Regions from separate parts of the Bradyrhizobium sp. 191 genome, predicted to be linked through region 1. Evidence: predicted binding sites of a transcription regulator. Region 1 holds the regulator's gene; the other holds the start of a gene.

Region 1 (5,156 bases):
CACTTCGACAGGCAGAACGGCCAGTGCACGTAGACGCCAAAGGCTTTAGATTCCTGTTTTGACGCGTTGTCCTGGCGCGAACCGGTGTCCACTTCGCTCGAAAACGCTCTAGCGCGGCTCAAGGCAGATCTCCGCCAGTTTCACGAAGGCGCGGGCGCGGTGCGACAGGCCGAGCCCGAGCGGCGGCAGGCCGTGCTTCTCGATGCTCTCCATCTCGCCGAAGGTGCGGTTGTGGCCGTCGGGCAGGAACATCGGATCGTAGCCGAAGCCGGCAGTCCCGCGCGGCGGCCAGACCAGCGTGCCGTCGACGCGCGCCTCGACCTGCTCGAGGTGATCGTCGGGCCAGGCGACGCACAGCGCGGAGACGAAATGCGCCTTGCGCTTGTCCGGCGTGGTGGCGCCGCGCTCCTGCAACAGGCGCTCGATCTGCGCCATCGCCGCGTTGAAATCCTTGGAGGGGCCGGCCCAGCGCGCGCTGTAGATGCCGGGCGCGCCGTCGAGCGCGTCGACCACGATGCCGGAATCATCGGCGAAGGCGGGAAGCCTGGCTGCTTGCGCCGCCGCGATCGCCTTGATCGCGGCATTGCTGCGGAAATCGCTGCCGGTCTCGTCCGGCTCGGACAGGCCGAGCTCTCCCGCCGACACCGCCTCGATGCCGTACGGCGCAAGCAGCTCCCGCATCTCGGCGAGCTTGCCGGGATTGTGGGTGGCGATGACCAGCTTGTCCGTGATTCGGCGGTGCATGGCTTATTGACTACGCCACAGCCAGTTTCTGCAAGTCCACCAGACGCGCGACGCCCTTGCGGGCCAGCGCCATCAGCGCCAGCAGCTCGGCTTCGGTGAACGGCTCGCGTTCCGCGGTGCCCTGCACCTCGATGATGCGGCCATCGCCGGTCATGACGAAATTGGCGTCGGTCTCGGCTTCGGAATCCTCGGCGTAGTCGAGGTCGAGCACCGGCGTGCCGTTGTAGATGCCGCAGGAGATCGCGGCGACGTTGTCGCGCAGCACGTTGGCCTTGACCATGTTCCGCGCCTTCATCCAGTTGACGCAGTCGGCGAGTGCGACCCAGGCGCCCGTGATCGAGGCCGTGCGCGTGCCGCCGTCGGCCTGGAGCACGTCGCAATCGACCGTGATCTGGCGCTCGCCGAGCGCTTCGAGATTGATGATGGTGCGGAGCGAGCGGCCGATCAGGCGCTGGATCTCGACGGTGCGGCCGCTCTGCTTGCCGGCGGAGGCCTCGCGGCGGGTCCGTTCCGAGGTCGCGCGCGGCAGCATGCCGTATTCGGCGGTGACCCAGCCGCGGCCCTGGCCCTTCAGCCACGGCGGCAGGCGGTCCTCCAGCGTGGCGGTGACCAGCACATGGGTGTCGCCGAATTTCACCAGGCACGAACCTTCCGCATATTTCACCACGCCGCGCTCCAGCGTCACGGGGCGCAATTCGTCGGGCGCACGGCGGCTTGGCCGCATGGGAAATCCTCCAAAACTCACGGGAAAAGGCTGCTCGCGGTGCTTGTAGGTGCGGCGGGGATGGGCGGCAAGGCTTTTTCACCCCCTGATTTCGCGGCCGCAAACACCACGCTTGTCAGAAGTGCCCGGGATAGACAAATTACGAGTATCTGAGAGGAGTTACCGTCTGTGGCCCATCACGATCCGATCCATCTGATCGCGCCGCGCGCAGGCCTTGCCCAGCTCAACGAGCGTTCCCGCGACATCTTTCGTCAAATTGTCGAAAGCTACCTCGCGACCGGCGAGCCTGTCGGCTCGCGCAACATTTCCCGCCTGATCGCCATGCCGCTGTCGCCGGCCTCGGTCCGTAACGTCATGGCGGATCTGGAACAGCTCGGCCTGATCTATGCCCCGCACACCTCCGCCGGCCGGTTGCCGACGGAACTCGGCCTGCGCTTCTTCGTCGATGCCCTGATGCAGGTCGGCGACCTCAACGAGGCCGAGCGGCAGTCGATCCAGAGCCAGCTCTCCTCGGTCGGCGAGGCGCAGTCGGTCGAGGCGGCGCTGGACGAGGCCTTGATGCGGCTCTCCGGCCTCACCCGGGCCGCCGCCGTCGTGTTGACGCCAAAATCCAATGCGCGGCTGAAGCACATCGAATTCGTCCGCCTGGAACCCGAGAAAGCGCTGGTCATCCTCGTCGGCGAGGACGGCCAGGTGGAAAACCGCGTGCTGGCGCTGCCGCCCGGGGTTCCCTCCTCGGCGCTCACCGAAGCCGGGAATTTCCTCAATGCGCGGATCCGCGGCCGCACGCTGGCCGAGGCGCGGCTCGAGCTCGAGACGGCCCTTGGAGAGGCCCGTGCCGAGCTCGATCAGCTGACGCAGAAAGTTATCTCGGCCGGCATCGCCAGCTGGTCCGGCGGCGAGAACGAGGATCGCCAGCTCATCGTTCGCGGCCATGCCAATCTGCTCGAAGATCTGCATGCGCTGGAGGATCTGGAGCGCGTTCGCCTGTTGTTCGACGACCTCGAGACCAAGCGGGGCGTGATCGACCTGCTCGGCCGGGCCGAGACCGCCGAGGGCGTGCGCATCTTCATCGGCAGCGAGAACAAGCTGTTCTCGCTGTCGGGGTCCTCCACCATCATCTCGCCCTATCGGGATGCCGCCGGCCACATCGTCGGCGTTCTCGGCGTGATCGGGCCGACGCGGCTGAATTATGCCCGCGTGATCACGACCGTGGACTACGCCGCCCGCATCGTCAGCCGCCTCTTGGGGGGCTGACCGGCGCCTCCTCCGATCACAGGCGCTTGATTTTCGCAAGCTAAGGCACGATATCCGGGCCAACAATCCCTGGAAACGAGTTCGAGATTAGAGCCGATGACCGATCGAGACCGGCAACCCGAAGACACGACCGCGCCGACGCCCGAGCCCGTGGTGTCAAAGCCCTACATCATGCCCGACGATCCCGAGCCGGGCTCGGTCGAAACGTTGCAGAAGGAAGCGGCCGAGGCGCGCGACCGCATGCTGCGGACGCTGGCCGAGATGGAGAATCTGCGCAAGCGCACCACGAAGGAGGTCGCCGACGCGCGCCTCTACGGCATCACCGGCTTTGCCCGCGACGTGCTGGACATCGCCGACAATCTCCAGCGTGCGCTCGATGCCGTTCCGGCCGAAGCGCGTGCTGCGGCCGATCCCGGCCTCACGGCGCTGATCGAGGGTGTCGAGTTGACCGAGCGCTCGCTGCACAGCGCGCTCGAGAAGCATGGCGTGAAGAAGCTCGATCCGCAGGGCCAGAAGTTCGACCCGAATTTCCACCAGGCGATGTACGAAGTACCCGATGCGTCGGTGCCGTCAGGCACCGTGGTGCAGGTTATGCAGGCCGGCTACACCATCGGCGAGCGCGTGCTGCGCCCGGCGCTGGTCGGTGTCGCCAAGGGCGGTGCGAAGGCAACTCCCGCTGCCAACAACAATGAATCGAATGGCGCGCCGAACTGATCGATCCTCATGGTGCGCAAAGCGGCCGGTTGAGGCTCTCCTCTGGGAGAGTCTTCGCTGGTGAGACAGCGCTCTCCAAGCCTCCCGCAAGCAAGCGAGGGAGGGAGCGCATCTCGCTTGCGGATGCAGCTATCCCTTCGGCTGGATGCCGTCGCGAACGGCGCGAAAGCGGGTGAAGGCGGGCAGCCACTGGTCGCGTGGGGCGCTGGCGATGATGCGCAATGATGCGCCGCCAGTCGAGAAGCGGATCCACTGCACCACGGTCACAGGGATCTTGTCCTTGCCGCTGACGCCGTCGATCCGGGTCTCGAAACCCTGCTGGCCGTTGATGCGAATCGGCTCGGACATGGTGATGCGCGACTCGCGCACGCCGGGAATCTGGAGCGCCGCCTCCTGGGCGAAGCGGGCGCGGTCGTCGGCCTGCTGCGGGGTGGCGCCGATCACGCCGAGAATCATGAACGGCTTCGACTCGTAACCCGTGCTCTCATCGCCGTCGGCGAGGATGATGCTGCTGCCCGGCGCGAGCGTTCGGATGTCCTTGAAGTTGGCGAGATCGGTGATCTTGAACGGCATCAGCGCGATCTGCTCTTCAGCCGAGACCTGCCTGCGGGTGACTGTGCTCGCAAACATCTGCCGCACCGCTTCATCCGTGTAGATCTTGGTCGCATTCTCCGGGATCTGCACCGCGACATAGCCGGAGAAGCCGGCGCCGGGCACGATCATCGAATAGCGCTTCACCGGGGTATCGCCGGCCTTGCCGCTTTCGGTGGTGAAATAGGCGAGGCCCGCGGGGGTCTCGATCTTGTCCTGCGTGACGCCATTGGTCCCGGCGGGATTGGCATTGAAGGCGCTCACGACCTCGCCATAGGCCGCCGGCGGCAGCTCGGTGACCAGTACCTTGACACTGCCATCCTCGCTCTCGAAGCCGGGAAAGGTCTTGGCGGTGCTGAGGCCGATCAGCGGCACCATGCCGAGGCGCAAGCCAGGTGGGAAAACGGCGTCGGCGGCAAGGGCCGGAAACACTGTTACGGCGAGGAGGGCCAGCGCGGCGAGGGGGCGGATCAGCTTCATGGGCACTCTGATTGGTTCACATTGAGGCCGTTCGATGGTCGGCCGCCGGGCCGCTTTGTCGCGCGAAGCAGCTGCGCCGGCTGTCCGGCCGGTTCGCCTTTTAGCGGGTTTGGCCTTGCCGCAACAGGGCGGGGCCTGTTGCGGGTGGCGGGGGCTTGCCGAGGCCCGAACCTGTTAATAATTCCTCACCCGCAAGGGCGGCGGAGCCCGGACATCATCTTTCAAAACCCAATGTTTTCGCGGCAGAAACGTAGCTTCGGTCCTTGCGGGCCCCTCCCCCCCTCCTATATGAGCCTCAATCATCGCAATATCGCGGATGTTTGATCTTAGGGGGTTTCGGTTCGGGTGCCTTCTGGGCCCAGCCAACCTGCCGCAAAAAGAAGGGTATCAGGACCATGGGAAAGGTCATTGGGATCGACCTCGGCACCACGAATTCGTGCGTCGCCGTGATGGATGGCAAGAACGCGAAAGTCATCGAGAATTCCGAAGGCATGCGCACGACGCCTTCGATCGTCGCCGTGACGGACGACGGTGAGCGCCTCGTCGGCCAGCCGGCCAAGCGCCAGGCCGTCACCAATCCCGAGCGTACCTTCTTCGCAGTGAAGCGCCTCATCGGCCGCCGCTACGACGACCCGATGGTCGAGAA
Region 2 (5,156 bases), 970 kb from region 1:
ATGGACATGGCCGACGACAGCGATTTCGGCGGCGACGACGGCGGCAGCGATTACGCGTGACGCCGTCTGGTAACCGCGCAAGCAGGAACGGCCGCCCAAGAGGCGGCCGTTTTCATTTTCCAACCCTTGCTCAGAACCTCTTCCTTCTCCCCTTGTGGGAGAAGGTGGCGCGAAGCGCCGGATGAGGGGTATCCCTCTCCCACAAGGGGAGAGGGCAAAGCGAGCATCACATCACCACGACCTTGGTGCCGACATTGACGCGGCCGTAGAGGTCGATGACGTCCTCGTTGCGCATGCGGATGCAACCGGAGGAGACGTTGGTGCCGATGGTCCAGGGCTCGTTGGAGCCGTGAATGCGGTAGAGCGTCGAGCCGAGATACATCGCGCGGGCGCCAAGAGGATTTTCCGGACCGCCTTCCATGTGCCGGGGCAGATCGGGACGGCGCGCCAGCATTTCCTTCGGCGGCGTCCAGTCCGGCCATTCGCGCTTGGCGGTGATCGACTTCACGCCGGACCAGGTGAAGCCGGGACGGCCGACGCCGATGCCGTAGCGCATCGCCCTGCCGTTGCCCTCGACGAGATAGAGAAACTTGTTCGGCGTATCGACCACGATCGTGCCGGGACTTTCGTTGCCGTTATAGTCAACGAGCTGTTTCTCGAATTTCGGATCGAACGGACGCTGCCGTGGATCGATCGCCTCCTGCTGGAGAGCTGCGCCTTGCATCTGCGGCTCGCCCATCGGCGGCAGGCGACGCTGATCGTAATAGGCCGGCTGCTGCTGATACACCGGCTGCTGCGGCGCGTAGGCCGGACCGCGACCGGGACCATCGCCGAACAGGAACTCGATGAAGCCGCCACCCATGTTCGAATTGGAAGCGACGCGCACCGGCGCCGGCGGCACCTGCGGCGCGTAGAGCACCGCGGGCGGATCGTTCGGCACGCTGTTGTCGAAGGCGCCGGCACCGTTGGTGCCGGCCATGAAGGTGCAAGCGCTGCCGAGCAGCGCGACAGACATTTTCTTGAACATCGACGTACTCTGTACTGTTTCGTCTAGATCACATGCGTCGCGGAAGCTGCCTGGCTGATCGGCGCCGGCGACGTGGTCAATAAAGAGCAAAAGCCGTTTCGTTTGGTAAACGCATCGGGCGTTTGGATTCACCACGTCGCGAATGGCGGCGCAATTTGGCGATCAGCGTTTATTTTCCATGAACGCCGCGCGTCCATGGTTAATCGCTTCTTCGCGGAGCGTCGCTCGCGGGCCGCCTGGCAGTTCCCGCTGTGAACTTCGTGTTAAATCGCTTGTGCCTACAAAGACGCGTGAATGAGGTGGGGGAGTTTCCTGATGGCTGTTCACCGCAAACGTTTTCGTGTCGAGGATATCGTCGGTGGCGAGATGCCCATTCCAGATGTAGTTGAAGAGGCCCCCCCGATGCATAGCGAGATCATGGCCGAGCTGCGCGCGATCCGCGCACAGATGGCGAAGGGTGACGCCCCACTGTCCGGCAGCGCAGCCATGGCGGCGATCGACGCCTCGACGGCCCACGAGCTGGCCGAAGCGCGCACCATGCTCGATACCTACCGGGCACAGATCGAGCAGTGCGAGAAGCTGAAGGTCGAGCTCGACCTCATCCACGATGCCATCGATCGCACCAAGCGCGAGATCGCGACGCTGCACGGCAAGAGCTTCGACGGCGGCGAGATGGCCAAGGTCAATGGCGAGCTCGGCGCAGTGGTCGGCGGCACCGAGCAGGCGACCCAGCAGATCCTCGAAGCCGCAGAATCGATCGACCAGGCCGCCAGTGCAATGTCCAAGGTGGACTCGGCCGATCAGCAGAAGCGGCTGGCCGACGACATCCAGGAACGCGTCATCTCGATCTTCGAGGCCTGCAACTTCCAGGACCTGACCGGCCAGCGCATCAGCAAGGTCATGACCACGATGAAGTTCATCGAGCAGCACATCAATGCGATGATGGACATCTGGGGCGGTGTCGACGCCATCAAGGCCCATGTGCCCGCGCATGTCGACAGCCGCAGCGACGACGAGAAGCTCCTCAACGGCCCGAAGCTCGCCGGCGACGTCGGCCATGCCTCGCAGGACGACATCGACGCGCTGTTCGACTGAGCGGACGCGGATTTCGGAAAATGAAAACGCCGGCGCGAGCCGGCGTTTTTTGTTTTGTAAGGCCAACCGCGGGGCACCCTTCCCTTCTCCCCTTGTGGGAGAAGGTGGCGCGCCGGATGAGGGGTTGCTTCAGCAAACTGGACTGCGAGATTTTCACTCGCGGAGAGATACCCCTCACCCGTCTCGCCGCTTCGCGGCGAGCCACCCTCTTCCACAAGGGGAGAGGGTAAGAGACATCACGCCCTCGGCGCGCAGCGGACGTAGACCATGTTGCCGTAGCGTGTGGCGGCGTCCTTGTCGATGAAGCGGGTGATCAGGACGCGGCCGTCGAAGGAGATGATCTCGCGATCCTGTTCGCCGGGGGTCGGCCCCGCCGGTCCGATGTAGTTCTTGCCGCTCGGCGAGCCCTTCAGCCGCAGTTCCTGCGGCGTCGCCTGGTCGGCCAGATGCATGATCACGCCGCCGGAGGAGCCCGCGGTGATGACATAGGGGTTCTTGCACTGCGCCCGGGCGGCAGCCTCGGTGCGGGCGCGGTCGGCCGGGTTCTGGAACGAGGCGAGACCCCAGCGGCCGACGATCTCGTCCGCGCGGATGGTGGCGGGCATTTCCGGCGCTGTGCCGGGTTCGGCTTCGGGCGGCGGAGAGGATGACGAGAAGGACGGCAGGCTCATGCCGCCGCCACAGGCGCCCAGCAACAGCGCCAGACAGGAGGCTGCCGCCAGATTGGCAACCGTGCGCGCGTGAGCTGAACTGATCATGGCATTCCCCCGAACAAGACGACGGCCGCACCCCTCCCGCAGCCAAGCGCAAAACCGCTGCCGGAGCAATGACGTCCTGCTGTACGCCGGCGCCCCGAACGAGTTTCCAATGCCACCATCCTATATCCGCCTCAACAATCGCTTAACCACCTTTGCTTGACAGGATCGCGGCCAAGCCATATTTCCGGGCGCACTATTAGCACTCGGAAAGCCCGATTGCTAAGCGCGCCGTTCAGTCTCTCAGGGAGAGGGTGGACGGACGCGCCGCCCCACCGACTTCCACTCCTTCCGAAGCGAGCCTCCAAAGGGAAACGTCATGGCTAAATCCAAATTTCGTCCGCTGCATGACCGTGTCGTGGTCAAACGTATCGACGCCGAGGAAAAGACCAAGGGCGGCATCATCATTCCCGACACCGCCAAGGAGAAGCCGTCGCAGGGCGAGGTCGTCGCCGTCGGGCCCGGCGGCCGCGACGAGACCGGCAAGCTGATCCCGATCGACCTCAAGGTCGGCGACCGCGTACTGTTCGGCAAGTGGTCGGGCACCGAGGTCAAGATCGACAACGAAGAGCTCCTGATCATGAAGGAGTCGGACATCATGGGCGTGCTGGCCTAAGGCCATCTGCCTGAACGGCCGCTGAATGCTCCATCGTCATCCCCGGGCTTGCCCCGCCGAAGCGGCTACGGCCGTGCAGGCCGGACAAGCCCGGTAAGACGGAGAGAGCGCAGCAGGAAACAGCACGAACAAGACACATCACGAAACACGAGGGATTGCAGACATGGCTGCCAAAGACGTCAAGTTTTCCGGAGACGCGCGCGACCGCATGCTGCGCGGCGTCGACATTCTCGCCAACGCCGTCAAGGTGACGCTCGGCCCGAAGGGCCGCAACGTCGTCATCGAGAAGTCGTTCGGCGCGCCCCGCATCACCAAGGACGGCGTCACCGTCGCCAAGGAGATCGAGCTCGAGGACAAGTTCGAGAACATGGGCGCCCAGATGCTGCGCGAGGTCGCCTCGAAGACCAACGACACCGCCGGCGATGGCACCACCACCGCGACCGTGCTGGCGCAGGCCATCGTGCGCGAAGGCGCCAAGGCGGTTGCCGCCGGCATGAACCCGATGGACCTCAAGCGCGGCATCGACACCGCGGTCGCGGCCGTGGTCAAGGACATCGAGAAGCGCGCCAAGCCGGTCGCCGCCTCCTCCGAGGTCGCCCAGGTCGGCACCATCTCGGCCAACGGTGACGCCGCCATCGGCAAGATGATCGCCCAGGCGATGCAGAAGGTCGGCAACGAGGGCGTCATCACCGTCGAGGAGAACAAGTCGCTCGACACCGAGGTCGACATCGTCGAAGGCATGAAGTTCGACCGCGGCTATCTCAGCCCCTACTTCGTCACCAACGCCGAGAAGATGACCGCCGAGCTCGAGGATGCCTACATCCTCCTGCACGAGAAGAAGCTCTCGGGCCTGCAGGCCATGCTGCCGGTGCTGGAAGCCGTGGTGCAGTCGGGCAAGCCGCTCGTCATCATCGCCGAGGACGTCGAGGGCGAGGCGCTGGCCACCCTGGTCGTCAACCGCCTGCGTGGCGGCCTCAAGGTCGCGGCCGTCAAGGCGCCGGGCTTCGGTGACCGCCGCAAGGCCATGCTGGAGGACATCGCGATCCTCACCGGCGGCCAGCTCATCTCCGAGGAGCTCGGCATCAAGCTCGAGAACGTCACGGTGAAGATGCTGGGACGCGCGGGCAAGGTGGTGATCGACAAGGAAAACACCACGATCGTCAAGGGCGCCGGCAAGAAGCCCGACATCGAGGCGCGCGTCGGCCAGATCAAGGCCCAGATCGAGGAGACCACCTCGGACTACGACCGCGAGAAGCTCCAGGAGCGCCTCGCCAAGCTCGCCGGCGGCGTCGCGGTGATCCGCGTCGGCGGCGCCACCGAGATCGAGGTCAAGGAGAAGAAGGACCGCGTCGAGGACGCGCTCAATGCCACACGCGCTGCGGTGCAGGAAGGCATCGTTCCCGGCGGCGGCGTCGCGCTGCTCCGCGCCAAGAAGGCGGTGGGCCGTCTCACCAACGCCAATGACGACGTCCAGGCCGGCATCAACATCGTGCTGAAGGCACTGGAAGCCCCGATCCGCCAGATCTCCGAGAACGCGGGCGTGGAAGGCTCGATCGTCGTCGGCAAGATCCTGGAGAACAAGTCCGAGACCTTCGGCTTCGACGCCCAGACCGAGGACTATGTCGACCTGGTCGAGAAGGGCATCATCGATCCCGCCAAGGTG

What was found. Region 1 encodes HrcA, which represses chaperone genes, less so after heat shock. Its sites were predicted from a motif close to GTTAGCACTCNCNNNNNGNGAGTGCTAAC; they were not measured.
Region 2: a site for HrcA is predicted at 3,076-3,104, ahead of IVB23_RS16530 (co-chaperone GroES). Genes of this name have one in related genera too.

What each region holds. Positions count from the first base shown of each region.
Region 1 is NZ_CP064692.1:4,532,886-4,538,041, forward strand. Features, by position in the region: gene hemW (radical SAM family heme chaperone HemW) at 1-92, opposite strand, end outside; gene rdgB (RdgB/HAM1 family non-canonical purine NTP pyrophosphatase) at 109-744, opposite strand; gene rph (ribonuclease PH) at 755-1,468, opposite strand; gene hrcA (heat-inducible transcriptional repressor HrcA) at 1,637-2,725, shown strand; gene grpE (nucleotide exchange factor GrpE) at 2,822-3,439, shown strand; gene IVB23_RS21100 (hypothetical protein) at 3,569-4,510, opposite strand; gene dnaK (molecular chaperone DnaK) at 4,906-5,156, shown strand, end outside.
Region 2 is NZ_CP064692.1:3,563,732-3,568,887, forward strand. Features, by position in the region: gene IVB23_RS16510 (DUF2076 domain-containing protein) at 1-60, shown strand, start outside; gene IVB23_RS16515 (L,D-transpeptidase) at 227-1,027, opposite strand; gene IVB23_RS16520 (protein phosphatase CheZ) at 1,343-2,122, shown strand; gene IVB23_RS16525 (hypothetical protein) at 2,359-2,880, opposite strand; gene IVB23_RS16530 (co-chaperone GroES) at 3,197-3,493, shown strand; gene groL (chaperonin GroEL) at 3,657-5,156, shown strand, end outside.